Regions from separate parts of the Enterococcus saigonensis genome, predicted to be linked through region 2. Evidence: a T-box and tRNA genes for the amino acid it is inferred to sense, from the RefSeq annotation. Region 2 holds a T-box; the other holds one or more tRNA genes.
What was found. The T-box of region 2 lies ahead of proS (proline--tRNA ligase). A T-box ahead of a tRNA ligase gene usually reads a tRNA of that ligase, here a tRNA-Pro.

Region 1 (3,424 bases), 1.3 Mb from region 2:
GTACTACAAAAATCGTTTGAATCTGATACGGCTGTGCCGCAAGTGCTAACCCAATTCCTGTATTGCCTGCTGTCGGTTCAATCAACGTACCACCTACTTGTAGCCGACCATCTTGTAACGCTTTTTGAATTAAAAATTGACCTAACCGATCTTTAATACTCCCCCCAGGATTTAAAAATTCTAACTTAGCCAAAATTTCTGTACCATAGGGCAATGGAAGTTGTTCATGAGTAAACCGTATCATTGGTGTTTTGCCAATTAATTCATCAATCTGATTTACAATCATCTTTTTGCTCCTTTCATCGCTTTTGAAATTGAAAACAAAAAAAGAGGTACTGACTATTAATCAGTACCTCGAAAAGTCTAAAATATCTGCAAATAAATTCTAGTGCACACAGAATGATTCGCTCCAAATTTTAGAAAGTAGGTCTATTAATAGGCATGACAAAATGGTATGCTGCAATTTTTTGCACCATACAACAACAATCTGCAACTAAAACAGTCCGCTGTGCCATGTCTTTGTGACCCCTTTTCTTAAAATTTGATATAAATCTATCATTCACACTATTTGCTGTCAACAAATAATTTTTTAAATAACAATTAAAACAACATTTGAACAAAGCGCCACAAATAACGAAGTAATCGATATAAAATAAATAAAAAGAATAAATTTCCTAAAATAAAATTCACACTGTTACCAGCAGTCGCTTTCAAATTTCCCCAAGTAAAACGACGCAAGAAACGCGGTACATTACTATAACCGTTTCGTTTTAGTCGAAATTTCTCTTCATAGGTCAGCTCTAACATATCGTAATAATAAATTTCCAAAGGTTGCATTGTAAAAAGATTCTTAGTAAAACCCACTAATAAAGTATATTGTTTATTAGCCGCTGGTAAATTGCGCGCCCCTTTTTTATTAATGGCTACCACCAACTGATTATCTTTTTTGACATTATAAGTGTATTCTGCTTCTTCAATTTTGATAATTTGTGCGAAAGGCTCATTTTGAGCTAAAAAAGCAGCATAAACTTTGGGAAACTCCTGCATTTTCTGTAGAAACAAAAAAGTTAACCCTAAAAGAAGGACTATAATAACACTGTTTACCAGTAAATGTTCTTTAAAAACAAGACTATAAATAACGATAATTAAAAGTGCCAAAAGCGTTATAGTAATTCGTTTTGCAAAAAATTTACGATACATTAAGTCGATGGTACGCTCATAATAGGCAAAATCCATAAAAATCCTCCTTAATACTTTTTAAAAGATAAGTTTTAATTAGTATAACTGATGACTTGCATGCTGTCATGGTACTAAGTCTTTTTACTGACCAGTTGATCTTTTCTTTTGCAAAAATTATCTTTTAGCAGTAACGTAGTAGAGGTCAACGGGAAATAGCTCAGCTTGGTAGAGCACTTGCTTCGGGAGTAAGGGGTCGCAGGTTCAAATCCTGTTTTCCCGATTCTATTTTTGATCATTTCTTTATTTACTTTAGCAACTTTGGTTTTGAAGATGACGCTAACATTTTTAAAATAAAAAAATCAGACAAAAAATATCCTTGTGAGTGTAAACTGTTTTTACTAGTTTCTTTCACAAGGATGTTTTATTTTTCAGTAATTAGTCTCGTTTATTTCTTTTACGTCGATAATAAATAAAGCCCGCAATAACAATTACCAAAACACCGATAATAGAGAGGTAAAACATGGGATTGTCGCCCATTTTTGGTAAAATACCAGTTTGTTCTTTTTTAGGATCTGCTTTAGTTGTTACAGAAGACTGCACGGTTGTCGCTTCCACAAAAGAGGTTGTTGTCGTAGTCGTCACAGCAGGCTTTACTAGTTCATTGCGGGGTTGTGGGATTCCTTCAGAAGCATAGCGCGCAATCCAAGCGATAATCCCTGGAAAAAATCGATCTTCCTCAGCCAACATTTTTGCTTGTAAGGGTGTCACAAAATTTAAAATTGCAAGCAATTCATCACGACTTAACTGCCGAATCGAAATAAAGCTACTATTACTAGGATAAACAGTTTGCAAATAATTTTCTAATGCATCCACTTGATTTTTCAATTCTGTCAGAGATAAACCAGTCGCATCAAAACTTAGGGCGGCTAGAGCAGTAGAGACATCTACTGTTTTATCTTGGTACAAAGCAGTTAATAGACGGACGTAGGCACTAAGATCCATGCCATAAAAATCTTGATTTATACGAGTAAATAGCTGTAATGCATCATCAAGCTGTTCATCTGTGTAATTTGCCAATTGTTCTGGTGTAATCGTATATTGCCCGCTTGCTAATTCTTTTTTTATTTCAACTACATTTTGATTAACAGTTTCACTATCTGCAACAGATTTGATTCCAGTTTGTTCTTCAATGCCAGTTTTGATTGCTTCCCCCACTTCAACAGCATTAGTTGTCGCATTCGTTGTTACTTCACGAATTGCTGTCTCTGATGAGGAGGTAGTTTGTGTCGTTTGTTTTTGATCACTTGTTATCATCGTTTTACTTTCACTTACACTTGCTGCTGTATTGTCTTCAGCGGCGTATACAGTTTGAATCCCTAATAGTGCCATGAAAGCTAAAATCCCTAATATTTTTTTCACTTTTATCACACTTCTTCACTTTTATTTTTACAAAAAGATTTTCTTTGTAATATAATTGTAACATTACTCGTAAAAAATGAAAGTTTTTTTAACGGTAAATTTTTTCTATTCGTTATTTTTTATCTAAAAATAGAAATATGCTATCTTTAATCTAACAATGACTAAAAGGAGTTACAAAATGTTTAATGAAAAAAGTTTTACCGTTTTTAATGCGCTGAGTTTAGAGGAACGAATGGCAGCTATCCGCAGCGAGATTCAACCAATTTTTACAGCGGTTGGTCAACCCATTTGCGAAATGTTCACACAACACTACAAACGCCCTTTTTATCTTCACCTTGCCCAACATCGCCGTAGAACCGTTCACCCACCAGAAAATACTTGGGCTGCTATGAGTGAGGGGAAAAGGGGGTATAAAATGAGCTCTCATTTTCAAATTGGCATTTGGCCAGAATACGTTTTTATGTGGCTTTCTATTATTGACCAGCCTAAAGGACAAAAAGAAATGGCAGAACTGTTACTAAAAAATCTATCTCTATTTGATACCTTGCCCAAAGATACCGTGATCAGTTTGGATCATACCAAGTCAGAAATACTCCCACTAACAAAAGAAAATTTAGAAAATGCTCTAATACGTCTCCAAACAATTAAAAAAGCTGAATTTCAAATTGGCCGCATCATTAAAAAAGAAAGTGAATTGTGGGAGCATCCTGATACAGCTTTCCAATATATGGAAACAACTTATATCAAACTGCTACCGTTATATTCTTTGTTAAATGAAATACACTAATAAAATACCTACTGTTTTAACCTATATTTTCTTTTGAAA
Region 2 (3,424 bases):
TGACTGGGAAAAAATTAATCAAATTTCAAAAGACTATTACCGTAATTGGGATTGGAACTATGGTCGTTCTCCAGAATTTGATTTAGAGCGTCGAAAACGCTTTGCAATTGGCTCCATTGAAGTCCGACTAAATGTACAAAAGGGTGTTATTACAGAAGCTAAAATTTATGGTGATTTCTTTGGTTTGGGTGATATTAAGGACGTTGAAGCAGCGCTTGTAGGCGTGAAGTATGAAAAAGAAGCACTAAAAACAGCTGTGACACAAATTGATGTAAAAAAATACTTTGGTAACATTACCCAAGAAGAATTTTTAGAACTACTTTATTAATAAAAACATTAAAGGTTCTAGGAAAAAGTCGTGGCGACTCTTCCTAGAACCTTTATTTATAGCGTTATTTAAAACTATTTAGTTAATAAGCGCGAGCAATCCAGAGTGTATGTTTTGCTGGTTTGCCGCTAACTAAGTCAAATTCTTTTTTCATTGGAACTTCAAAGGGAATATTTCGAGTAGTAAAACCAGTTTCTTCTTTGATTTTTGCTTCTGTCTCTTCGCTACCATCCCAGCCAACTAAAACAAAGCCTGGTGTAGTACCTTCTTCATTACATTTGTCAATATGGATTTTCAATTCGTCTAGTGTGTTGATATCATAGTGTTCGTTAGCTTTATTACGAGCTTTTGCTTTTTCTAGTAGTCGTTTTGGCATGATTGCTAATTGTTCTGCTACATAAGCATCTAAGTTATCAAAAGTCACCGTATTCTTTTCATCTAAATCTCGTACTTTTACCATCACGTGCCCATTTTCTAAATCACGAGGACCACATTCAATTCGTAGGCAAGCGCCTTTTAATTCCCATTCATTGAATTTATAGCCTGGAGAATTATCCGTATCGTCTAGACGGACACGGTAGCCAGCTTGTTTAAAGGCAGCAAATAATGTATCTAATTTTTCCATAATAGCTGGATTTTTCTTCCAAGGACCAACTGGCATTAAAACAATCTGCGTTGGTGCGACAGTTGGTGGGAAAACGAGTCCCTTGTCATCGCCGTGAGTCATAATTAAAGATCCCAACAAGCGAGTTGACATGCCCCAAGAAGTTGTATGCACGTGAGTATGTTTGTTTTCTTTTGTCAAATACGTAATATCAAATGCTTCTGCAAATTTAGTCCCCAAATAGTGAGAAGTACCTGCTTGAACAGCTTTGCCGTCTTGCATCATCGCTTCAATTGAATACGTATCAACAGCACCGGCAAAACGTTCAGAAGGTGTCTTTTGTCCTTTGTAAACAGGGATAGCTAAAAATTCTTCTGCTAAACGCGCATATTCGTCTAAAATAGCCATTGTCCGTTTTCTTGCATCCGCTTCATCTGCATGAGCGGTATGTCCTTCTTGCCATAAAAACTCAGAAGTGCGTAAAAAAGGTAAGGTTTTCTTCTCCCAGCGAAAAACATTCGCCCATTGATTGATTTCGTACGGCAGATCACGATACGAATTAATCCAATCAGAAAAAGCAGAACCAATCATAGTCTCAGAAGTAGGTCGTAGCGCTAGCGGTTCATCTAATTTTTCATCCCCAACTTCTGTTACCCAAGGCAATTCAGGAGCAAATCCTTCAATGTGATCTGCTTCTTTCATAAAGAAGCTTTTTGGAATTAACATGGGGAAATAGGCATTACGAATATCTTGTGTTTTCAAAAATTTATTGAATTCCTCTTGGATATGTTCCCACAATTCAAAACCATCAGGGCGAAAAATAATTGAGCCACGTACAGGCGAATAAGCCATTAATTCAGCTTGTTGAATGGTTTTTAAGTACCATTCAGTGAAGTCATTTTTTTGTTCAGACATAGTGTCTCCTCCTAAATAAATTACTTTTTTTGACTTTGTTTATAAAAGACAAAATAAAAAACGCATCTCATCCTATAAAAGGACGAAATGCGTGAATTTCGCGGTACCACCTTTATTGACTGTTTTAACAGTCCAACTCAAAACAAGGATAAGGGCCCTAACCCGATTATTTTCATAATCAATACTGTCGGGAGGTTCAAAAAATTAGTGGGTACCAAATTTTCAGCAAAACATTGGCTCTCTAAACCATAATCTTAATACTAATCCGACTGTCTCTATGCTAATAGTAAACACTAAAAATTGCAAGTTAAAATTATTCTAAGTTATAAGTGATAAAGATAAGGTAATCTGATCTTTGTAGTCATCTTGTAATTGTTTTAGTTGACCGCGATATTTCTTTGCAACTTTTTCAATGACAAAAAGATCCAGTTCTTCTTTTTGAGAAAAATTTGTTGTGATGCCGCGATCAAAAATATTAGTATGATAATGAGCAGTGTGAGTGCAGCTAATTTGTAACTTTTCATTCATGTATTCAATCCGTAAATTAATTTCTCGTTTTTTAGGATCATGGATGGCGTAAGTCTCTCGGGTAGCGTGTTCTAAAAGATGAATTAAAATTTGACTTAAATCATCATCTGCCACGTTTACATCTTGGGGTAAATTGGCGAGAAAATTAATGGCAATACTTTTTTGTTGAGCATTTTTTTGATAACGATTTAAAATCAAATTCGTTAAAGTATGCTCAGAAAAGTTGCGAATAATATTTAACTGATCAGTTTCTTCTAAAAGCTTTTCTAAATATTCATTTACTGCTGGTAAATTACCATCACTGCTCAGGTCTTTTACGAGTAATAGATTTTGTTTGAAATCTTGGCGTAGCTGTTCTAACTCTTGTAGGTGATGAATAATCGTTTCATGATTATCCTCTAATAACTCTGTTTTTAACTCTAAAAAATGCATTTGGCGCTTATTTTGCTCGCTAGCAGTCAATCCTTCAACAAGCGTATAGACAAAAATAACTAGTAAAATTATAGCGAACAATAAACCCGAAATATTAACAAGGTAAAAATTTGATTGGGCTACACTGGTAATGTAAATAAAACAGTGGGCCATTGCAACCAAGACAATCCAGGGTGTACAAATGACAAAAAAACGATTTTTTTGATGGGCTTCTGTGATCGCTGCAATAGTTGTCGCTAATGTTCCAAAAATATTTGCAGCATCAATATAGAATTTTACTTCAGGTAAATCAATTTTGGTTAAAACAGCCCAAAGTAAAATTAAACAATCAAAGCTGATATGAAATATTACCCAAAGGCGATAGTATTTTTGGCTTTGCTTCATTTTTAAACAATAATAAGAAATCAAGAAAATCGGAGTAAAAATTGCTAAAAGCAAAGCCATAGTCGAGTTAACTAAGGGGCTAAACAGTAATCCGGCTAGAATATCACCTGCAGCAGCTTCTAATGCAATAGTTAGAGCAAAACAGGATAATAAAATTAACTCCCAGTTTAAGTTTTTTCGCTTAACTAATTCAGCGCCACTAAAAATCATTATTGCTAAACTGATAAAAGTGC

Region 1: it encodes a tRNA-Pro, which carries the amino acid that the T-box ahead of proS (proline--tRNA ligase) is inferred to sense. The anticodon was not compared.

The regions. Positions count from the first base shown of each region.
Region 1 is NZ_AP022822.1:2,182,519-2,185,942, forward strand. Features, by position in the region: gene EsVE80_RS10345 (PLP-dependent cysteine synthase family protein) at 1-286, opposite strand, end outside; gene EsVE80_RS10350 (hypothetical protein) at 601-1,236, opposite strand; tRNA gene EsVE80_RS10355 (tRNA-Pro) at 1,386-1,459, shown strand; gene EsVE80_RS10360 (LPXTG cell wall anchor domain-containing protein) at 1,615-2,598, opposite strand; gene EsVE80_RS10365 (DUF1054 domain-containing protein) at 2,777-3,385, shown strand.
Region 2 is NZ_AP022822.1:877,252-880,675, forward strand. Features, by position in the region: gene EsVE80_RS04065 (lipoate--protein ligase) at 1-328, shown strand, start outside; gene proS (proline--tRNA ligase) at 411-1,847, opposite strand; T-box leader at 1,923-2,126, opposite strand; gene EsVE80_RS04075 (ATP-binding protein) at 2,166-3,424, opposite strand, start outside.